Regions from separate parts of the Alteromonas sp. G5_S2_22_S1 genome, predicted to be linked through region 2. Evidence: predicted binding sites of a transcription regulator. Region 2 holds the regulator's gene; each other region holds the start of a gene.

Region 1 (8,101 bases), on a different contig from region 2:
GAGTAAAAAGTCTCTAGCGAACTTGCTGCGGGTAAACGGGTACACGGTAGCATCTAACTGCGTTTCCAACGCATCGGTGATAAGGTCGAGTGTAATAGGGTCATCTTCAACTACAGCTACTGAAAACACGTTTTTCCCCTTAAAAGTTAGTAGTTATTCACTATCATACAACGACTTAGATAATGAATTAAATCAATTGAACTTGCAGATGTAAGCATAGAAGTCATACGAGAGTTTGACCACTAACCTTTGGTCGATATTTGGGCCGTTGTGGCCGTATATAGCCCTAAATGCGAAATAGTAGCTCAACAAAAAATGCCAGCATAAGCTGGCATTTTAAAATGATATTTTTTGTCTTGTTTTATATTAAGACTTAGGCGCTCGTGACGCGCGCTTACGCTCGTTTTCAGTAAGAAGCTTCTTACGAATACGGATAGACTCAGGCGTAACTTCTACTAGTTCGTCATCGTCGATGAACTCAAGCGCTTGTTCAAGTGACATCTTGATTGGTGGAACTAGAGTTTGCGCTTCATCAGTACCCGATGCACGAACGTTCGTTAGCTGCTTACCTTTAAGTGCATTTACGGTAAGGTCGTTATCACGGCTGTGAATACCGATAACCATACCTTCGTAAACTTCTACACCGTGACCGATAAATAGGCGACCACGCTCTTGAAGGTTAAACAAGGCGTTGGTTAGTGCTTTACCGTTTGCGTTAGCAATTAGAACACCGTTCTTACGCTTACCAATGATACCGCCTTTGTACGGTCCGTAGTGATCGAACGTGTGGTAAAGCAGACCAGAACCCGACGTCATTGTCATGAATTCAGTTTGGAAACCAATTAGGCCGCGGCTTGGAATAACGAAGTCGATACGTACACGACCTTTGCCATCTGGAGACATGTCTGTCATTTCAGCTTTGCGAAGGCCAAGCTGTTCCATGATAGAGCCTTGGTGCTGCTCTTCACAGTCGATAGTCAGTGTTTCGTACGGCTCCTGCGTTTCGCCATCAACTTCTTTAAGGATTACTTCTGGACGAGATACAGCAAGTTCATAACCTTCACGACGCATATTCTCGATAAGAATACCTAAGTGAAGCTCACCACGACCAGACACGCGGAATTTATCAGGATCTGGCATTTCTTCTACGCGAAGCGCAACGTTGTGTACTAGCTCGTCTTTAAGACGCTCAAGAATGTTACGTGAAGTTACGTATTTACCTTCTTTACCAGCAAATGGTGAGGTGTTTACTTGGAACGTCATGGTTACGGTAGGCTCATCAACCGTTAATGGCGGAAGCGCTTCAACAGTGTTCACATCACAAATCGTGTCGGAGATCTTAAGTTCGCCTAGACCTGTAATGGCAATAATGTCACCCGCGTGAGCAGATTCAACTTCGTGGCGAGCTAGACCAAGATAACCGTAAACTAGACCAACTTTACCATTGCGTTTTTCACCTTCAGCAGTCACCACGGTTACTTGCTGGTTAGGCTTAACAGACCCACGCTTAACACGACCAACACCGATTACGCCAACGTATGAGTTGTAATCAAGTTGAGAAATCTGCATTTGGAAAGGACCGTCGATGTCTGCATCTGGAGCAGAAACTTGTTCAACGATGGTTTCAAATAACGCCGTCATATCTTCTTTTGGCTCATCAGCGTCATGTGACGCCCAACCGTTAAGCGCTGAAGCGTATACAACTTGGAAATCAAGCTGCTCGTCCGTTGCACCTAAGTTGTCGAACAGGTCGAACACTTGGTCCATAACCCAGTCAGGACGTGCGCCTGGCTTATCAATTTTGTTGATAACAACAATAGGCTTAAGGCCTTGAGCAAACGCTTTTTGAGTTACAAAACGGGTTTGAGGCATTGGACCTTCTTGTGCATCTACAAGTAGAAGTACAGAGTCGGCCATTGACATAACGCGCTCTACTTCACCACCGAAGTCAGCGTGTCCTGGAGTATCTACAATGTTGATACGGTAGTCGTTCCAGTTAATCGCTGTGTTCTTAGCTAGGATGGTAATGCCACGTTCTTTCTCGATGTCATTCGAGTCCATTACGCGCTCTTCTTGCTCGCCTCGTGATTCAAGGGTGCCAGACTGCTGTAACAGTTTGTCTACCAAGGTGGTTTTACCGTGGTCAACGTGGGCGATGATTGCGATATTACGCAATTTACTAATATCAGTGGTATTCATGCTTATATAGAGCCTGTGTAAATCGATGCCAACTTAATTCGGGAATCGAATAAGTCTGCATTAGATTTGTTGCAAAAAAATGCAGATAGAAAAATTTGCGCGGATTGTACAGAAAAACCACGACGTTTGCGCATCTTTTTTTAATTAGAAGCAAGTTTTATCACTTTAACCCACCCAGTTTAAAAAACGACCACCTCTATTGCACCGAATTGATCAGATTCGGTGGTGATGTGCTACAAACTAATCTAGGCTAAATGACGTACAAACCAGTACAAAGCACCAAAAAGAAGCATGATTGCACATTTTTGGTGCAAAAACTATCAAAAGGAAGTGATATATGCCTGTCTATGCCGCTGAAATCGGCATGCATATAGATGGCATGATAATCGCTTTCACTTTTTCCACTGTTGGAGTGAAGCTGATCATTCCGCATTTTTACATTAAACCTGGAGGACACGATGTCAGTAGATAAGGCATTAGAGCTGATTAAAGAAAGTGAAGCGAAGTTTGTAGATTTACGTTTTACCGATACTAAAGGTAAAGAACAACACGTATCTATCCCTGCGAGCGTTGTTGATGAAGAGTTTTTCGAAGAAGGTAAAATGTTCGACGGTTCTTCAATCGCTGGCTGGAAAGGCATCAACGAATCAGACATGGTTCTTCTTCCAGACGCAGACAGCTGCGTTGTAGACCCTTTCGCAGAAGAGACTCAGGTAAACATTCGCTGTGACATCGTTGAGCCTTCAACAATGGAAGGTTACGAGCGTGACCCACGTTCTGTTGCACGTCGCGCAGAAGAATACTTGAAATCAACAGGTATTGGCGACACATGTTTCTTCGGCCCAGAGCCAGAATTTTTCCTTTTCGACGATGTTCGCTTCCACACTGACATGGCAGGCTCGTTCTACAAGATCGATTCATCAGAAGCCAAGTGGAACTCAGGTGAAGAGTTTGAAGGCGGTAACATGGCGCACCGTCCAGGCGTTAAAGGCGGTTACTTCCCAGTACCACCAGTAGACTCTGCACACGACATTCGTGCTGCTATGTGTATGGTAATGGAAGAAATGGGCCTTGTGATTGAAGCTCACCACCACGAAGTAGCCACAGCGGGTCAAAACGAAATTGCTTGCGAATTCAACACGCTAGTTAAAAAAGCGGATGAAATTCAAGTTTATAAGTATGTTGTGCACAACGTAGCACACGCATATGGCCAAACTGCGACCTTCATGCCTAAGCCACTTGTTGGTGATAACGGTTCTGGTATGCACTGCCACCAGTCTATCTCTAAAGATGGCGTAAACATCTTCGCGGGTGACAAGTACGCTGGTCTTTCTGAAGAAGCACTTTACTACATTGGCGGTATTATTAAGCACGCACGTGCAATCAACGCCTTTGCTAACGCTTCAACTAACTCATACAAGCGTCTAGTTCCTGGGTTCGAAGCGCCGGTAATGCTTGCATACTCTGCACGTAACCGTTCTGCATCAATTCGTATTCCTCACGTAACTAGCGATAAAGCGCGTCGTATTGAAGTACGTTTCCCTGACCCAACAGCTAACCCTTACCTAGCGTTCTCTGCTATGCTAATGGCTGGCCTTGACGGTATCAAAAACAAGATCCACCCTGGCGACTCGATGGATAAAGACTTATACGACCTTCCACCAGAAGAAGCGGCTGAAATCCCAACTGTTGCAAGCTCGCTAGAAATGGCACTTGAAGCACTTGATAACGACCGTGACTTCCTTAAAGCGGGTGGCGTTATGACTGACGACATGATTGATGCATACATCGACCTTAAGTCTGAAGAAGTCACTAAACTTAACATGACAACTCACCCTGTTGAGTTCGACATGTACTACAGCGTGTAATTACACCCTGTATAGCAACTTATACTAAAGCCCGCTTTGCGGGCTTTTTTTATGGCTGCTAGTTATCAACTACGTTTTCGAGCCTGATATTTACTCAACGTTTTGCTGCACTATAAGATCAATTGACTGTATCAGCGCCTACGTAATTTACTTCTGCGTGTAGTAGCTATTGCACTCTAAGCTTGTTCACACTATGTTAGTTACTAGCCCACTGTCGTCATACTTAAGGCCTTCAGTGGAAATAAGGCTAAAACTTATGACTATCGCGAACAGGTAAACCACACGTGCGAAATAAAACGGGAAAGATATTCTTCATATTATTGCTATTAACCTCGGGCAATTTACCGTTTAACGTTTATTCTGCAGCGCAAAACCAAGCCAATGACCAGCAAGCGTCAGAACGACCCGATGACGAAATAAATTCCAGCGATTCCGCGACACCGTCAAACATGCCACCAAAAATCTACAAAGTGGTGGATGAGAACGGCGTTATTACCTTTACCGATAAACCTCAGCCAAACGCAGAGCCCCTATCATTTGATGGTCAAACACAGAATGTTGTAAAGGCAGCGAAGGTTCCACCTCCCCCGCCGGCGCCCCAGAAAGCCCCAAAGCCTAAGTATAAGGTGGTAATAAAAAGTCCGGCCCCCGAAGCGACCATCCGCAACAACCTAGGTGATCTCACCATTTCAGCGGCTCAAACTGGTGCACCTAAAGCCCCAATTTACCGATTAATTTTTGACGACGCCCCAATAGCTAGCAACAGTTCTGGCATTTTTAAGCTATCCGGTATCCATCGTGGGGCACATACTTATAAAGTTGAACTAACTAACAATACGGGCAAGACTCTTGCATCGTCTCCAGTACAAACCCTGTACCTTCATCAGGCATCAGCGTTAATTAATAACTAATAGCGTGCAATCACTGCTTTGTAAGCGCACCACAGAGGTTCAGTGACAATAATTCATTGACCTCTTTCATTCGCGCAACGCATCAATGCAAGCTACAATGCACAATAATGGTGCAAAGGAGACGAGCTCGGATGCATTCAACCGAGTTAGAGACACAACAGCTAATTAATAGCCTTAATACCGCGTTAGTGATGGTGGATAATAAGCTGACTATTGTTTACGCCAACCATGCTGGCGAAGCCTTGTTTGAAACGGGCTTAAAGCAACTTATCGGGCACCCTCTTCAAGATTTTTTTCTGCCAGGCACAATAGAAACAACGCGCCTAAAAGCCGCAATAAGAAAAGGCGAAGACTTTACAGAAAATGAAATTAAATTAGCATTCAGAGATAATCGCTATGTATCTGCCGACCTCACGGTGACGAACTTACATTTCGAAGACGGGCCTAGACTGCTTTTTGAAGTTAAAAAAATTGACCAACAAAAGCGTATCTCACGGGAAAACCTACAAAATGCACAGCATTATGCTGCTCGAGAGCTAGTGCGAGGACTGGCTCATGAAATTAAAAATCCGTTAGGCGGAATTCGTGGTGCAGCCCAGCTGTTAGAAAAAGAGCTATCAGAAGAGCATAAAGAATTTACCCGCATGATCATTGAGCAGTCTGATCGTTTGCGCAATTTGGTGGACCGTTTATTAGGGCCAAATTCACTTCCTAGATTTGAAGAAAGCAATGTACATCAAGCGTTAGAGAAAATACGTAGCTTGATGCGCTTTGACTCAGACAACCCGATTACTATTGTGCGCGATTACGACCCGAGTATCCCCCCGTTATTGCTTGATCCAGACATGATTCAACAAGCGGTTCTCAACATTGTTCGCAACAGTGTACAGGCGCTAAACGAAAGTCAAACACCACATCCAGAAATTAGGTTGGTTACACGTATTGAGCGCCAAATGACAATTCAAACCAAACGGTATGCACTTGTCGCGAAAATAAAAATTATTGATAACGGCCCAGGTATACCTCCCGAAATCAAAGACACGCTTTTCTACCCCATGGTCACAAGTAAACAAAATGGCTCTGGGCTGGGTTTGTCTATTTCACAAACCCTTATTAACCACCACGGCGGCAAAATAGATGTAGACAGCTACCCTGGTCACACTGAGTTCGTAATTTATCTACCAATAGATCGTAAGGAGACAGACGATGACGAATGAGTCTGTGTGGATTGTCGATGACGACAGTTCTATTCGTTGGGTGCTGCAAAAGGCCTTACAAGCAGCAGATATAAGCTGCTTAAGTTTTGAAAACCCTGAAGATTTATTGCTTCAACTTCAAAGCGGTCAAGCACCTGAAGTCATCATTTCAGATATTAGAATGCCACAAATGGACGGCATGACATTACTGAACGAAGTGCATACTTCGCACCCCATGCTGCCTGTTATCATTATGACGGCGCATTCGGATTTAGATAGCGCGGTTAACGCCTATCAAAAAGGCGCATTTGAATATTTGCCAAAGCCATTTGATATAGACGAGGCGGTAACGTTAACCCAGCGCGCGCTTGCTCATTCCAGAGAGCAATCCACGGTTTCCAAAGCGCAAGTCGAAGACGTGGTAACGGAAATTATTGGCGAAGCCCCTGCCATGCAGGAAGTGTTTCGTGCCATAGGTCGCCTGTCTCGCTCTTCAATCAGCGTGCTTATCAACGGTCAATCGGGTACGGGTAAAGAACTCGTCGCGCACGCTCTTCACAGGCACAGCCCCAGAGCCAGCAAACCCTTCATCGCCCTTAACATGGCCGCCATTCCAGCAGACCTTGTAGAGTCTGAGTTATTTGGCCACGAAAAAGGCGCGTTTACCGGCGCACAAGCCGCCCGCCAAGGCCGCTTTGAACAAGCCGACGGCGGTACATTATTTTTAGACGAAATTGGTGATATGCCCCTTGATGTGCAAACTCGCCTTTTGCGCGTGTTGGCCGATGGGCAGTTTTATCGCGTGGGTGGTCATCAGTCAGTAAGTGTGGACGTGCGCATAATCGCCGCCACACACCAAAACTTAGAACAAAGGGTTGCTGAAGGTAAATTCAGGGAAGATTTATTTCACCGCCTAAATGTTATTCGCGTGCATCTTCCATCACTCAACGAACGCCGCGAAGATATTCCGCTGTTAACACGCCACTTCCTGCGCCGCGCAGCCAAAGAACTTGATGTGGAAGCCAAGAGCATATCGAAAGACGCTGAGCGCGTAATGTCTCAACTACCTTGGCCCGGTAACGTACGGCAGCTAGAAAACGTATGCCGCTGGCTAACGGTTATGGCGAGTGGGCAAGAGGTCCTTCCCAGCGATCTACCTCCTGAAATCCACAGCGATAGCTCGATTGAAAAACCAAGTGCAGAATCAGGTGATTGGCCAGACTTATTAGCAAGTTGGACCGACAAACAGCTGCGCGACGGCCATCACAACATCTTAAACGATGCCATGCTTACCTTTGAACGCGTGATGCTTGAGCGCGCGCTACAGCATACCCACGGCCATAAACAAGACGCTGCTAAGCGGTTAGGTTGGGGGCGCAATACATTAACCAGAAAGCTTAAGGAGCTTGGCGTTAATTAACCATTTACTCCCTGAGCGTTTATATACCAAGCGCTAATGCACTTAATCATTATGCATTAGCGCTTACGTACACAGCGACCGCGAATTAGGCTACTGACCTTTGGTTAAAAGTGCCGTCATGCCCTGGTTAAACAATCTTACCCACTTCATACTGAACTGCCCTTTTGCGCTGCGGTTAATTTCAATCACTGCGTCTTTCTTAGATAGTACGTTATCTTCATTGTGCGCCCTTGGATGTGTCATTGCATCGTAGGTATCAACAATGGCAAGTAGTTTGGCGCCATCGCAGATATCGTCTTCCTTAAGGCCAAGGGGATAGCCAGTGCCGTCTGTGCGCTCGTGGTGTTGCATCACAATCTTGCGTGCCATGTCCCACTGGTCCAGGTGTTCCAATAGCCGAGCACTTTTGTAAACGTGAGAGCGCATAAGATTAAACTCAATCTCACTTAACGTGTCGCCTTTGTGCAGTAGTTTCAACGGCATAAAGGCCATGCCAAAATCATGGAC
Region 2 (8,101 bases):
TGTTGGGCAAAGGCGATGTTTTATTAGCCATATCCAACTCTGGTGAAACCAATGAGCTTGTAAACTTATTGCCTGTAGTCAAACGCTTAGGTATTCCAGTGGTAGCCATGACCAACAGTGCTTCAAGCTCGCTAGGGCAGCATGCTGATGTCATCCTTGATATTAGCGTTGAGAAAGAAGCCTGTTCACTTGGTCTAGCTCCAACTACTAGCACCACGGCTACATTAGTAATGGGGGATGCGCTTGCCGTTGCGTTACTTGACCAGAAAGGGTTCACGTCTGATGATTTTGCGTTATCACACCCTGGGGGAAGCTTAGGGCGTAAACTGTTGCTTAAGGTGCGGGACATCATGCTAACTGGCAGTGATATTCCGCTTATCGAGTTAAACGCATCGGTGGCTGATGCTTTGCTCGAAATTTCTAAAAAAGGGCTAGGAATGACTGGGGTGCTTGACACTGATGGTACCCTAACAGGCGTATTTACTGACGGTGATTTACGGCGCATTTTAGATGCTCGCATTGACGTACATAGCGCAACCGTCGAAAGTGTTATGACCAAAGGCGGTAAAACAACCACAGCCGAACAACTTGCTGTCGAAGCATTAAACTTAATGGAAACTCATAAGATTAGTGCATTAATGGTCACGGATAACGAGCGCAAACCAGTGGGCGCGTTTAACATGCATATGCTACTTAAAGCTGGAGTGCTATAAATGACAACAACCTTGTACACAGAAATGGATGACGGGCTTTTCGATGCGCTGGCTAACGTTAAGTTATTGGTATGTGATGTGGACGGCGTGTTTTCAGACGGTCGAATTTATTTAGGCAACGACGGTGAAGAACTGAAAGCTTTCCATACTCGTGATGGTTATGGGGTGAAAGCCCTAGTCAGTAACGGTGTTAACGTAGCGGTTATTACCGGGCGTCGTTCCGCAATTGTAGAAAACAGAATGAGTGCGCTCAACGTAGCCCACATTATTCAAGGTGAAGAAAACAAAGCTGACGCATTGAGCACATTGATAGAAAATCTTGGTTTAAGCGCTGACGAGGTTGCCGCGGTGGGCGACGACATGCCTGATACCGGCATGTATAAGCATGTGGCGATTAAAATAGCGGTTGCCGACGCACACCCTTTCGTGGCAAAACAAGCGAACTGGATAACCACCTTGCCAGGCGGATTTGGCGCGGTGCGCGAGATATCAGATACTATTTTACACGCCAAAGGCGTAGCGAATGAGATTTTTGGAGCAAGTGTATGAGCCAATTTGGCTTTAATCGCTTAGGCTTAAGTATATCGGCGCTGTTTATCTTGGCGTTGCTGATGTATGTACCTACGTGGATGGAAGAGCAGCCAGAATCACAAGGCAGCAGCGAGAATGGCGCCTTAAAACCTGCCTATAAAGCGAAGAACTTGACCACTACCCTTTACAACCAAGAAGGCGAGTTAAACCACAAGGTATTTGCCGAATCAATGGAGCACTACGACCAGCTAGGTTTTGTATTGTTCCAACAGCCCAAGTATACACTGTATACTGAGAACGCTACGTCTCCTTGGGTGGTGACGGCGCAAGAAGGAACGCTCTACAACAACGATCTGATTCAATTAGAAAACCAGGTTGTTATCGAGAACCAAACCAGCGATGACTTTGTCAAAAGCCTCTCAACCGAATACATTCAGATTAATTTAGACACCAAACAAATGACATCTGATCAAGTCGTTGAAATACAGGGTACCCAATATGTCATTTTGAGCAATGGGTTTAACGCGAATTTACGCACACAAGAATACGAGCTTTTAGATCATGTACAAACCACTTATTCCCCTAGCAACTAGCCTTTTACTTGTCATCGCTAGCGGTGCGGTAAACGCAAGCGAAGATGATTTTTCGCAGCCCATTAAAATAGGCTCAAATACTCAATTTATCGACGGTAAAAATAAAACGGCGTTGTATAAAGAAGATGTACTGATTACCCAGGGTTCGCTGGTAATTGAAGCCGACGAAGTGGAAGTTATCGCGAGTGAAGGTAGTGGCCGCGAAATTTTTATCGCCAGAGGAAAGCCAGCCAGTTATTCTCAAACACTAGAAGACGGTACTCCGGTGTCTGCTAAGGCAAACGAAATTCGTTATGAGGTGATCAATCGCACGATTTCTCTTTCAGGAAACGCGGAACTTCAACAAGACACCAGTAAAGTGCAAGGTGACAACATTACTTTCGACATGATTACTGAGCAGTTACTTGCTACTGGTGGTGCGGGCGAAAATGGAGAAGGTCGAGTGACTACGGTATTTACTCCTGAATCCATTCGCAAGGCATCATCGAAGAAAGAAGATAAAGACAGTGGGGACAATCAATAGCAATGGCAACTTTGAGCGCAACCAACCTTGCTAAGGCATATAAATCGCGTCAGGTAGTACGCGACGTCAGCCTTTCTGTCTCGACGGGTCAAATTGTTGGCTTACTTGGGCCTAACGGCGCTGGTAAGACCACTACATTTTATATGATTGTGGGGTTGGTTAACCTGGATAAAGGCAAGATTGAAATTGATGATAATGAGCTTACTCATCAGCCCATGCACGAGCGTGCACGCCGCGGAATTGGCTACCTTCCGCAAGAGGCATCAATTTTCAGAAAGCTTACGGTACATGAAAATATCATGGCCATTTTGCAAACCCGTAAAGATTTAAATTCACAGCAGCAGGAAGAAGAAGCTGACGCGCTACTTGATGAATTTAATATTAACCATATACGTAATAGTACAGGGATGAGTTTGTCCGGTGGTGAACGACGGCGTGTTGAAATAGCACGCGCACTAGCAGCTAATCCGCAATTTATTTTATTAGACGAACCGTTTGCTGGTGTTGATCCAATATCAGTTAATGATATAAAGAAGATAATACAGCATCTTCGAGATAGGGGTATTGGAATCCTTATCACCGACCATAACGTGCGAGAAACATTGGATGTTTGTGAGAAAGCGTACATTGTGAGTCATGGCGAGCTTATCGCGCAAGGAACAGCGGAACAGGTTTTAAGTAATCAAAAAGTAAGGGATGTATACCTAGGCGAACAATTCAGGCTATAGTTAGTGTAACTGAATTGTCATTTTTCAATTTCGCTCTGGTGTATTCAATTTAGAGCATTTAAATAAGACGTAGATGAAACCATCTTTACAGCTAAAATTTAGCCAACAACTTACCATGACACCCCAGCTTCAGCAGGCGATAAAACTGCTGCAGCTATCTACGCTTGATCTTCAGCAGGAGATTCAAGAAGCCCTCGATTCAAACCCTTTATTGGAAGTTGAAGAAGGTAACGACGAGCCGCAAGTAGAAAAAAATAATATCGATAGCGACGATAGCGTGACAGAAGCGTCTGCGACAGCGTCTAGCGATACATTGGAAGCGGGTGACGCGTTAGAAAAAAACGACCTTCCCGATGAATTGCCTATCGACAGCACATGGGATGAATACTATTCAGCGTCATCGGCCCCAGCGCCAGGTCCTTCAAATGACGATGAACAAATATTTCAAGGCGAAACCACCGAGGATATTCAGGAACATTTGTCGTGGCAGATGCGATTGACCCATTTCTCAGATACTGACCGCGCCATTGCTACGGCAATTATCGACTCTATTGACGAGTCTGGCTATTTAACCGTGACCCTTGAAGACATTCTTGACGCGGTAAACTCTGAGGATATGGAAGAGCCTATAGAAATGGACGAAATAGAATGCGTACTTAAGCGTATTCAGATGTTCGACCCCATTGGTTCGGGCTCCCGCTCGCCGCAGGAATGTCTAATGGTGCAACTGCGCCAGTTCTCAGAAGACACACCATGGCTTAACGAAGCCAAACAGCTTATAGAAGAATATTCAGACCTATTAAGCAGTAAAGATTATCGCACGTTAATGCGTAAGAGCCGCTTGAAGGAAGATCAGCTGCGCGAGGCAATGCGTTTATTACAAACCTTGAATCCTCGCCCAGGTAGTGCTTTAGTTACTAAAGAGCCTGAGTACGTTATTCCTGATGTCTCGGTCGCCAAAAAGAATGGCCGTTGGGTGGTTGAGCTTAACCCCGACAGCCTGCCTAAGTTGAGCGTAAATCAACAATACGCTGCAATGAGTCGTCGTGCCAAAAATAGTAGCGACTCACAATTCATCCGCTCACACATGCAAGAGGCTAAGTGGTTCATTAAGAGCCTTGAATCTCGCAACGAAACCTTAATGAAGGTGGCAAACTGTATTGTGCAACAGCAAATGGGCTTTTTTGAACATGGCCCGGAAATGATGAAACCTATGGTGCTTAACGATGTAGCAGAAATGGTAGATATGCACGAATCAACGATTTCACGCGTCACAACGCAAAAGTATATGCATACACCACGTGGTATATTTGAATTGAAATACTTCTTCTCTAGCCACGTAGCAACAGAGTCTGGTGGTGAGTGCTCATCTACCGCGATTCGTGCATTGATCAAAAAGCTAGTGGCGGCTGAAAAGCCGAGCAAGCCACTAAGCGATAGCAAGATTGCTTCATTGTTGGCCGAACAAGGCATTAAAGTTGCCCGGCGAACAATAGCAAAATACCGGGAATCATTGTCGATCCCGCCGTCGAACCAACGCAAGAGCCTAATTTAAACAGGCTTAATAATATAAGGAAGACGAAATATGCAAATCAACCTTACTGGTCATCATGTCGAAATCACCGACTCTTTGCGTAATTATGTCGATACGAAGTTCAGCAAACTTGAACGTCACTTTGATCACATTTCTAATGTGCATGTCATCCTGAACGTTGAAAAATTAAATCAAAAAGCCGAAGCGACCGTTCATTTAAGTGGCGCTGAAGTATTCGCATCCTCAGAAAATACCGACATGTATGCGGCGATTGACAGCATGGTTGATAAACTCGACCGGCAGGTAATCAAGCATAAGGAAAAACTGAAAAAACATTAGTAGTTAAATAAGTATGGATATACAAGCCATCGTAAGTCTGGACCGCACCGAGTGTGCGGTTCAGTGTAATAGTAAAAAACGAATTCTTGAGATCATCGCAGATATCGCTGCCAAAAATAACGAGAACATCGATCAGGCAACGGTACTTAATAGTTTGATGTCTCGAGAGCGTATGGGTAGTACCGGAATCGGCAATGGCATTGCGTTACCACATGGGCGCTTGCCAGGTTTAGAAAAGGTGATAGCTATTGTTGTCACCAGTACGCCAGCCATTAATTTTGACGCGCTCGATGAAAAGCCGGTAGATATATTTTTCGCGTTACTTGTTCCTGAAGAGCAAACCGAAGGCCATCTACAAACATTGGCCACGGTAGCCGGTAAACTAAGCGATAAAGAAACGATTAAAGCGATACGTCGTGCCAGTACAAGCGATGATATTCTTTCTGCACTAAGTTAAAGATTTAAGCGCCTTAGCGAGGTCGTGACCAAGGCGCTTAAGACAATAAAGCGTATGCGATAAAACCAGAAGATTTGGGAGAAGTTAGGTGAAGCTGATTATAATCAGTGGTCGTTCGGGGTCTGGTAAGTCTGTCGCACTTCGCGCATTGGAAGATTTAGGGTACTACTGCGTTGACAACATTCCTGTAAACCTACTTCCTACCCTAACCCACACTGTTGTTGATGAATACGACCAAGTGGCGGTGAGCATTGATGTGCGTAACTTGCCGAAAAACCCTGATGATCTGGTAGAAATTTTAGATTATCTTCCGTCATCGTGGTCAATGACCATTGTCTATATCGATGCCAGCGATGATGTGCTGGTAAAACGCTTCAGCGAAACCCGACGTCTGCATCCCCTTGCGAAGCTCAATAAGTCTCTATCTGAAGCCATAAGGGCAGAGTCAGCCTTGCTAGCCCCTATCGCTGAACGGGCAGACTTGTATTTAGATACAGACAAACTGACTATTCACCAACTTGCTGAGTTGATACGCGAGCGAATACTCGGTAAGAAAAGCTCCCGCTTAGTGCTGGTGTTTGAATCTTTTGGCTTCAAACACGGTATTCCGAAAGATGCCGATTATGTTTTTGATGCGCGCTTTTTACCTAATCCTCACTGGGAGCCTGACCTGAAGCACCTAACAGGGCTTGATGCGCCCGTTGAGGTTTTCTTAGGCTCTCAACCCGTTGTTACCAAGTTCATCTGGCAAATTCAGAATTTAATTACCACCTGGCTACCTCATTTAGAGCGCAACAACAGAAGTTACGTAACAGTCGCTATTGGCTGTACAGGCGGGCAACACCGCTCTGTGTATATTGCCCAAACTCTGTCGAAAACCTTCAGCGAAATACACCCAGATGTACAAATTCGCCATCGAGAGCTAAACCAGTAATGACAATTAAAAAAACGCTAACCATCGTAAATAAGCTGGGATTACATGCAAGAGCAGCGACCCAATTAGTGAAGCTTGCCAATCAGTTCGACGCCAAAATTATTTTAAAGAAAGGCGATAAAGAGGCTGACGCCAGCAGCGTTCTTGGTTTAATGATGCTGGAAAGCCATCAAGGTGAACAAGTAGATGTTATTGTAGATGGAAACGATGATGTTGACGCCCTTGCTGCCATTGAAGAGCTCATAGAAGGTAAGTTTAACGAAGACGAATAGTTTAAATCCGTCACCTGATTACTTATTAAACGTTTAGCGCCGTTTTATAGTTATACTGCGCAAAAGCCACGCAATTTTCATGACAGACTCATCGTAATTGCGATATTCTACGCCCACTTAGGCTTTAAAGCCTTCACCGTTCATCTTAATAGCAGGTAGGAATAACGCCTTATGGCAGAAGCGCTTGTTTCTAAATACGTACAAACCCAGTTACGCGCCCTTAATGCCGCGTTGACTAACGGTCAGTTTGTCTCAGTACGTAAGCTTCTGCTTGAACTTCCCCCTTCTGATGTCGCCCACATACTGGAATCGAGCCCGAGTAGAACCCGTGACGAATTATGGGAACTCATTGATAGCGACTTTCACGGCGACATCTTAGAGGAACTGTCTGATGATGTACGAAACGGTATTATTACCAAGATGCTTCCGGCCAATGTGGTTGATGCACTTGAAGAGATGGACACCGACGACTTAGCCGAAACGCTAAGCAGCCTGCCAGAGCCCGTTCTTGCCGACATTCTCGACTCAATGGATGCGCAAGACCGTTTACGTGCAGAACAAGCCCTATCTTATGGTGAAGAGACCGCTGGTTTCATCATGAACACAGATACCATCACCTTACGACCTGACGTCACGGTTGATGTGGTACTGCGCTATATTCGATTGAAAGGGGAGCTTCCGGAAAACACCGATACCTTTTACGTAGTTAACCGAACCGATAACTTGGTTGGTATTGTTCCTGTAGCGCGTTTACTGACCGCTGAAACCGATAATAAGGTATCAGAAGTCATGGATGAAGAGTCGGAAGCCATTCCGGTAAATATGCCTGATGACGAAGTCGCCAGTCTGTTCGAGCGCTATAACTGGCTATCAGCGCCAGTGGTTGATGAAAACAACCGGCTGGTGGGCCGAATTACCATTGATGACGTGGTAGATATCATTCGCGAAGACGCCGAACACTCGATGATGAGTATGGCGGGTCTAGATGACGACGAAGATACTTTTGCCCCCGTCATGCAAAGTACTAAGCGCAGATCGGTATGGTTGGCAGTAAACCTTGTTACTGCGCTAATGGCTGCAATGGTAAGTGACTTATTTGAAGCGGCGCTAAGTCAATTAGCGGTATTAGCTATTTTGAACACTATTGTGCCAAGCATGGGCGGCGTAGCAGGAAACCAGACCCTAACCCTTGTTATTCGCGGTATGGCGTTAGGTCACGTTAATGCCAGTAACTCGCGCTGGCTGATCAGTAAAGAAATCGCGATAGGCTTTTTAAATGGCGCTATATGGGCTATTTTAATTGCCTCTGTCATTGCGCTCTGGAAACAAGATTACATGCTGGGCATTATCATTGCGTTTGCCATGATGATAAACATGATTGCTGCGGCGTTAGCGGGCGCAACATTACCGATGATCATGAAGCGTCTTAAAATAGACCCGGCACTAGCAGGTAGCGTTATCTTAACCACTATTACCG
Region 3 (8,101 bases), on a different contig from region 2:
AAATTGAAGTGGTGGAAGCGGGCGATGCAAAAATGAGTGAAAAGCTTGAGCGCAACAGTGCATCTATCGGTAAGAGTATGTGGTCGTCTCATTTACTGCTTGGTGCTGTAGGCTTAGTTGTCGGGCTAATTGCTGCGTTTCTGCTTACGCAGTTTGGCCCTGCTTTAACGCAGCTAAACCCTCTGTTTACCTATATCGCACTAATAAGTCCGGGCTTATTCATCGGTTTGTTTGTGGCCGGTTTGATTGGACTGCGCCCTGACAGAAATGAAGTAATACAGACAGTTCGTCATGCGGTTAGATATGGTAAGGTTGCACTTGTTATTAACTTAAAGAAAACGCAATCGGCTTCGCAAGTCACTAAGCTACTTAAGCAACATTCAGATAATGTTGTCGAGTCTATTCGCTAGTCGGGTTTGTCAGCCACGCATCACCTTGGTAAAGCAAAGGAGCGATTATGCTAAACCATGCTTATCATGTATTGGATGATAGATGATAGATGATAGATGTTAGGTGTTAGATGTTGGGTGTAGTGTACGCTACTTAGCAATTATCTTAAGAGGCAATATACGAACCATTGGCGTATATTGCCTTTCGCGTTATTCAAAACCTTATTATTACTGTTGTAGAAACTGGGCATCAATTGTATGGATTTAATATTTTTTGATTTAGACGGGACATTATTGAACAAGTCCTCTCAAATCTCATCGTTTACCAAAGAGACCTTAGCACTACTCGGTGAAAAAGATATCGCCTTTACCGTCGCGACAGGGCGCACTATGCATTCTGCTCAGTTCGTATTAGAGGGGCAGTCTTTCTTGCTGCCTCATATTTACAACAATGGTGTCGCAATTTGGGACCCGTCGGGCAATGCCCTTACGTTAGAAAACCTTTTAGCGCCAAGTGAAGTTAACCTTATTATTGAGCATGCAGTCAAAAACAATATTACGCCATTTATCAATACGGTGAATATGGACAGCCCTAATCACGAACATGTGATTTATCATTCGACACCTAAATACCAAGTAGAGCGTGATTTAATTGAAAAATATTTTTCTAGAACTAAGGCGAAACTTGCCACTATTGAATCACTTCCGGCAACCGCGCATATAACCAATATCAGCATGATTGGAGATGCAGCGCTTGTATACGATATGTATCAACAATTAAACATGCATGATGAACTTATCGCCTACTCTGGCCCAGCAATAGAGGGTGACGAGTACCGTTGGATGGATGTGCACCACAAGCTAGCGAGTAAAGGCAGTGCCGTTGAGCTTTTGAGAAACCAGCTTGGCGCCAGCAATGTGATTTGCTTTGGAGATAGTGACAACGACTTAAGTATGTTTGAACTTGCGGATGAAGCCTACGCGCCATCGAATGCTAAACCTTATATCAAAGACGCAGCAACATCCGTTATTGGCCACCACGATGAAGACGGCATAGCTCGCTTTTTAAGAGAGCGTTTTTCACTCTAGGTAGTGATAGAACGTAAAAGCACCGCTTAGGCGTAAAGTAACGAACACGCTACGCAACTTTCGTTATACCGGCCCAGTCGAGATTCTCTAACTGGGCCACTAGCATGAATAATTACCAGTCGATAGGCTCTCGGTCTTTTAGAAATTGACCGTGCGGGCCGCCCTCCTCGATGGTCGCTAACCAAATAGCAGTGTCAGCCCCTTCCTTAGGTGTCTTAGGCGCATCGCTGCCACCCATTCTGGTGTGTACCCAACCTGGTGTCATACTATTAACTTTGACATTGAGCGAGCCGCTATCGGATGCTTCGTCTACCACTGCTGCCATCTTCACTGTTAACGCGTTCAACGCGGCTTTCGACACCGCATAGCTAAGTGGCCCCTTTAACCCTTCAGCAAAACTACCGTAGCTTGAACTCACGTTAATAATTCTACCAAACCCACGGTCGATCATTTGGGGAAGGGTTTGCTGAATAAGGGTAAGCGGCGCATTCACATTAACTTGCATAGACTTGGCAAGCGTCTCTGCGTTAACCTCATCCCAGGGTGTATCATCTAACACCCCAGCGTTATTGATTAAAATATCTATGGGGCCATACACGGCTTCTGTACGAACGAGGGCGTCTACAATAGCCGTTTCGTTGTCTAAGGGCATTTCTATAATATGAAGGTCTCCGCCAACGGTATCTTTTTTCGCTTCAAGACCTGATTCTTCGTCTCTACACCCCATTAGCACTTTGTAGCCTTTCGAGAGCATTCCCTTTACTATTTCCAAACCTATTCCGCGATTGCCACCGGTAATTAAAACGTTCTTCGTCATTGCCAATACACTCCTTGCTTTCACGCTTGGGGCAGTTTTGCCTCAAAACGATTGGATAGATAAAAACAAAGTGGGAACACCACGCTCCACACTAGGGCGATGAAAATATAAGAAAACAGTATGCTCGCACCAAGCTCAACGGCACCAAATTTAGCGCCGGCAATGTAACTAAGTGGAGCGAATACAGCGCCTGCGATAGAAGCAAGAACAGGGCGGCCTTTGAACACGGTCAAACTGTGATATACGGTGCCGGCAAACGCAACCCAAAGCAAACTCAGCCAAATAGGAATGGGCCAAAAAGAAAGCAGCGCCTTTGTCTCGTTGAAAATGAAAAGACCACTGTAAGTGAGCAGTGCGTCAACTAGCGTGCCTAACACAAATACCGCGCTCATCAGCTTAATATCTTCTATGCGTTTTGAAGACAAAAAGAGCCAAAGCGCAATCAAGCCCAAAACAGGTATCACGGCTTGGTTCTGAAATAGAATAACGAGCCACCAAATCCCCTGAAACCAGGCGAAGTTTACTACTTTAATTACTGCACTATCTTTCATTTAAAACACTCATATTTTCATTATCAAAGCATACGTTAGCCAGAACGTGTTAGTTCAAACCTATTACCTTAAAAAGTAAACGAAAACACTGTTAGGCAAGTATAGATGCATAGGCTATTTACTTTTTCCAATTACAAAGGATGTGTCTAACGTGAAAATGGTGAAGTATTACGTACTAGGTGCAATTGCAGCCTTAGTATTAACGTTTATCTTACCGATAATCGTATTGAAATTGCTGTTTGGATGGGTTGCTTTTTCACTAATAGCAGTCAGTAGCGCATACTTGCTGAACTACCCTAGCCTCTTTCGTAAACGCGAAGACGGCTCTATTCCATTTTATATTCGCTGGGTTTTCATTCCTTTTCTATTAGGTACTGGGCTTTACAATGCGTATGCGCGCCGAACAGATAAAGTACCGCCGCTTCAAAAAATCGAGCCCAATTTGTTTTTGGGCTGTCGAATGTCAAGTAAACACGTTCCTTTGCTTAACAAAAATAATATCGACGCTATTTTAGACGTGACAGCTGAATTTGATGGCCTTGACTGGACGGCCTACCAAGAAGATTATCGCTATTTAAATATTCCCGTGCTGGATCATACAAGCCCCACACCTGAACAGTTAGTATTGGCCATTAACTGGCTAAACCAACAAATATCGGCAAACAAAAATGTGGTTGTTCATTGTGCGCTTGGTCGTGGCCGCTCTGTATTAGTCGTTGCCGCCTATTTGCTTGCGAAGAATCCAGACTTGACCGTAGAGCAAGCACTTTCACAAATAAATCAAATCCGTCAAACGGCAAGGTTGAATAAACGCCAATTGGCATCGCTTCAAAAAGTAAGAGACGGCGGGTTGTTGTCACTTCAAAAGAAACTAACGCTTATCGTCAACCCCGTATCAGGTGGTGGAAAATGGGCGCAGTATAAAGAAGATGTATTATCTCGGCTTAACGAAAAATTTGAAGTTACCGTAAAAGAAACCACACCGGACGTTGACGGAAAAGCTCTAGCAGAAGCGGCAAGAGATGACGGCGCTGACATTGTAATAGCGTGTGGTGGAGACGGTACCTTAACCGAGGTGGCATCGGCGCTAGTTAATACAAACGTTACCATGGGCATCATCCCTTTTGGTACTGCGAATGCGTTAAGCCAGGTATTGCACGGCTATATCAGTAAAGTAATGCCTGTTAGTACCGCTTGCGACATCATCATCGAAGGGAATACGCTTAACATTGATACCGCCACATGCAACGACCGTGTAATGCTGTTGGTAGCAGCGGTAGGCTTTGAAGAAAAAATGATTTCATCTGCCGACCGTGAAGAAAAAGATATGGGTGGGCAATTCGCCTATTTAAAAGGTTTATGGAACGCCATATCCAACAACGAAAACATGACTTTTAGCGTTGAAATAGAAGGTCGCGAAGCCGAGAATTTTGAAACTCCAAGCTTTGTTATTGCTAATGCAGCGCCGATGACTACAGCACTCGCCCAAGGTGCAGAGCAACCTAATATTACAGATGGCAAGTTAGACTTAACATGGCTTGAGCCACAAACCACATCCGACAAACAATTTTTGTCGCTAGCAGAGCTTGTGTTAAGCCCTGCTGATGCAAAAAAACAATCAGATTCTATACGTCATGAACGCGCAGCAACTATCACTTTAACGTTTGATAAACCGACAGCCTATGCCGTAGACGGCGAAATTTATGAAGGGAACTCACTTACAATAAAAACCGTTCCTCGCAGTCTTACAGTGCTGACAAATTTTAGCAATAAGGATTAAGTAGTCCATGGCAGAACAAAGTAATTTGGATGAAATAACCACGTTTCTTAACGATAAATTTTCTGGCGAAACTGAATACCTTCAAGCCACTCACGAAGTACTTCAAGATATTGTTCCTATATACAATGCCAATGCGCACTACAAAGCGTTTGATATTGTTAGACGCCTCTGCCTTGCGGAGCGAATTATTAACTTTACTGTCTCGTGGATGAATAGCGAAGGTAACATTGAAGTAAATCAGGGGTGGCGTGTACAACACAACTCAGCGATGGGGCCATATAAAGGCGGTCTACGCTTTCACCCTACCGTAAATTTATCCGTGCTTAAATTCCTAGCGTTTGAACAGTGCTTTAAAAATGCATTGACCGGGCTGCCAATGGGTGGAGGAAAAGGCGGCTCAGATTTTAACCCTAAGGGGCGTTCAGATCGTGACATCATGTTGTTTTGCCAAGCATTTATGCGTGAGTTGCAACGACATATAGGCGCAAATACCGATGTACCCGCAGGCGACATTAATGTGGGGGCAAGAGAAATCGGGTATTTATATGGTGAATACCGCAGGTTAAATAATAAGTTTGAAGGCGTACTCACCGGCAAAGGCTTAGAGTTTGGTGGTAGCTATGTTCGAACCGAAGCAACAGGTTTTGGCCTCATCTACTTTTTAAATGCGGTGTGCCAGTATAAAAAGACCGACCTTAAGGGCAAAACAGTGACAGTATCTGGAGCCGGAAATGTCGCCCTTCATGCCGCCTTAAAAGCCGTTGAAAAAGGCGCTAAGGTAATTTCACTATCTAACAGCCGAGGGCTTTTACATAGTGAGAGCGGATTAAGTGATAAAAACCTGAGGTGGGCAATTGAAAATCATGCTTCAAGTGAAAACATACTCTATGACATGGCTGAACAAAATATGGGGGCGTGGGTAGCGGATAAAAAACCTTGGCACCTTAAATGCGACATAGCGCTCCCCTGTGCCACGCAAAACGAACTGCAAGAAGAAGATGCCAACGCACTGCTTAACAACGGATGTAAAATGGTATTAGAAGGTGCCAATATGCCTTGCACTACCGACGCGCAAAAACAGTTTTTTGACGCCAAAATAACCTACGTACCGGGCAAGGCATCTAATGCTGGAGGCGTTGCACTTTCAGGCTTAGAAATGGGTCAAAATGCTATGTTCAATCAGCGTGACGCCAGCGCGTTAGACGAACAGCTTTGCTCGATTATGAACAGTATTCACGAACGCTGTGTAATCGAAGGTAAGCGTGAAGATGGCTATGTCGATTATATGAAGGGGGCGAATATTGCGGCTTTCAGGCGGCTCGCCGATGCCATGCTAGCGCAAGGTGTTTAAGTCTCGCTATGAACAAATGGTTCGGAATATAAACCGTTGAGAATATATTGGTAACGCGCTATGTAAATCTTGCGCTGTTGTTTAATGCCTAGGCATTATTCAACAGCATTAAAATTAAAAAGCGTTTTAAATCAATTACAAAGAATAGCGGAAAGCATGGAACAAAAATCGCATTGGTTAGTAAGTATTTAACCATTTGAGGGATCTTCCATGAAAATATTTGAAGCACTGCGCCAAGACCATGAAAAGCAACGTTTACTGCTTAAGATTCTCGCCGAAACAAGCGGCAACACTGCGGCACGTCGCGAGTACTATGAAGCACTAAAAACTCAGCTAGAGAGTCATGCTATCGCTGAAGAGCGACATTTTTATACCCATCTGCTAGAAAAGGATGCCACTGTCGACTTAACTCGTCATGGCATTGCAGAACATCATGAAATTGATGAACTGCTAGGTAAACTCGACGAAACTGATATGAGCTCGCCCGCTTGGCTACGTCATTTAAAAACGTTACAAGAAAAAGTTGAACACCACCTCGCGGATGAGGAACAAGAGTTCTTTCAAGTTGCGGGGAATGTACTAAACGATAGTCAGAAAACCAAGCTTGCTAACGCCTATCGCGAAGAAATGAAAAAAGAGCTAGACGAAGAAAAAGTTACAGCCTAGTACTAGATAGCCTCACTGACTAAAGTGAGGCTATCGTTTTACGGTAACCCAAAACAAAAGCCAGCTTCTATAGCTGGCTTTTTTAATTTTTCGCTTTGTACCACGTTTGCTAGAAAAGGCGCGAGATTAACGTCCCCTTCCTACGCTGGTATGCGCTACTTTTTAGCGATAATGTAAATGGCGTGAATAACCCCTGGAAAGTAGCCCAAAATAGTTAGCAGAATATTAATCCAGAAATGAGCGCCTAGCCCAACTTGAAGAAACACGCCCAGCGGTGGTAGTAAAATCGATAGTAGTATACGAATGATGTCCATAATAAATTCCTTGTTTTTGAATTAATTTCACAACTCAATGGGCAAAATACTCACAGTTTAGCGAAGAATGAGCCCGCAGAGCGTTATACACGCTTCATTATTGTTTGTTGCATTTACAATGCCATGTCGCTACTTTTAACGACAATAAATATTGAGTCTTCGTTTAAAAAAATAAAATTTAATTAATAAAATAGCTATTCTCCGAAAGGCGTATTTTGAAGCCAACTTTCTAAGTCAGCGCAACTCAATGGGCGGCTGATGTAGTAGCCTTGTACTATGTCACATCCCCATTCTTTAAGAATGTCTAACGATGCGGCATCTTCTACACCTTCGGCAACTACTTTCAAGTTAAAGACACTGGCTAAGCTAAGAACCGTGCGGACAATTTGCTGGTCGTTTTCATCACTGGCAAGCGACAGTATAAAACTCTTATCTATTTTAATTGTTTTTACTGGCAAGTTTTTCAAATAAGCCAGTGAAGAGTAACCCGTACCAAAGTCATCGATGGCAAAATGAAAACCACGGGCGGTTAACTCGTTTAAGTTCTCAATCGCAAGTGATGCGTCTGCCACCAGATCGCTTTCGGTTATCTCAAGCTCAAGGGCTTCAGGCGACAAGCCCTCTTCGGTAAGTAGCGAGACAAGTTTAGTTAACAGCACCTTATTTTGAATGTCTTGGGTAGATAAATTCATAGCTACTGTAAAGCCATAGCCCTTCTCTCTGAAGTAAACCAAGTCAGAAATGGTTCGCTTCATCACCCACGATGTAACCTGCTCTATCAAACCTGCTTGTTCAGCAATGGTAATAAACTCATCGGGAGGAACAAACCCAAGTACGCTGTTGTTCCAACGAATGAGCGCTTCCATACTGCATACTTTCATGGTTTGTAAATCAATTTTAGGCTGATAAACCATAGATAATTCATTTTGCTCACTGATTAACGCGCGCTTTAACTCAGTAGTAATAGACAGCCTTCTGGTGTATTTATCTTCCAGATCGGCTCTGTAACGAACACACCAACTGTCGCTGTGTATCGCTTCATCTGTCACGATATTCATTTTTCTAAACAATTCTTCAGAAGACGAGGCATCTTTAGGGCAATCAATTACAGCCATAGCTACCTTTACCGGAATAGCGATTAAAT

The links. The regulator sigma-54, encoded in region 2, starts transcription at its own class of promoters, with help from an activator protein. The targets are predictions, from matches to a motif close to GTTGGCACGNNNNTNGNNT.
Region 1: the regulator sigma-54 is predicted to act here: its motif matches at 2,573-2,591, upstream of glnA (glutamate--ammonia ligase).
Region 3: the regulator sigma-54 is predicted to act here: its motif matches at 6,133-6,151, upstream of ACTRWF_RS00125 (hemerythrin domain-containing protein).

Annotation. Positions count from the first base shown of each region.
Region 1 is NZ_JBQKUJ010000009.1:4,158-12,258, forward strand. It holds gene ACTRWF_RS11005 (response regulator) at 1-129, opposite strand, end outside; gene typA (translational GTPase TypA) at 367-2,199, opposite strand; gene glnA (glutamate--ammonia ligase) at 2,658-4,067, shown strand; gene ACTRWF_RS11020 (DUF4124 domain-containing protein) at 4,352-4,978, shown strand; gene glnL (nitrogen regulation protein NR(II)) at 5,110-6,195, shown strand; gene glnG (nitrogen regulation protein NR(I)) at 6,185-7,594, shown strand; gene ACTRWF_RS11035 (HD domain-containing phosphohydrolase) at 7,685-8,101, opposite strand, start outside.
Region 2 is NZ_JBQKUJ010000002.1:235,443-243,543, reverse strand. It holds gene ACTRWF_RS03280 (KpsF/GutQ family sugar-phosphate isomerase) at 1-713, shown strand, start outside; gene kdsC (3-deoxy-manno-octulosonate-8-phosphatase KdsC) at 714-1,262, shown strand; gene lptC (LPS export ABC transporter periplasmic protein LptC) at 1,259-1,837, shown strand; gene lptA (lipopolysaccharide transport periplasmic protein LptA) at 1,806-2,360, shown strand; gene lptB (LPS export ABC transporter ATP-binding protein) at 2,363-3,088, shown strand; gene ACTRWF_RS03255 (RNA polymerase factor sigma-54) at 3,162-4,643, shown strand; gene hpf (ribosome hibernation promoting factor) at 4,674-4,961, shown strand; gene ptsN (PTS IIA-like nitrogen regulatory protein PtsN) at 4,975-5,418, shown strand; gene rapZ (RNase adapter RapZ) at 5,507-6,352, shown strand; gene ACTRWF_RS03235 (HPr family phosphocarrier protein) at 6,352-6,624, shown strand; gene mgtE (magnesium transporter) at 6,796-8,101, shown strand, end outside.
Region 3 is NZ_JBQKUJ010000001.1:20,901-29,001, forward strand. It holds gene ACTRWF_RS00095 (hypothetical protein) at 1-410, shown strand, start outside; gene ACTRWF_RS00100 (HAD family hydrolase) at 648-1,478, shown strand; gene ACTRWF_RS00105 (SDR family NAD(P)-dependent oxidoreductase) at 1,591-2,295, opposite strand; gene ACTRWF_RS00110 (DUF2878 family protein) at 2,316-2,846, opposite strand; gene ACTRWF_RS00115 (diacylglycerol kinase family protein) at 2,998-4,626, shown strand; gene gdhA (NADP-specific glutamate dehydrogenase) at 4,634-5,977, shown strand; gene ACTRWF_RS00125 (hemerythrin domain-containing protein) at 6,188-6,643, shown strand; gene ACTRWF_RS00130 (YqaE/Pmp3 family membrane protein) at 6,799-6,957, opposite strand; gene ACTRWF_RS00135 (EAL domain-containing protein) at 7,152-8,101, opposite strand, start outside.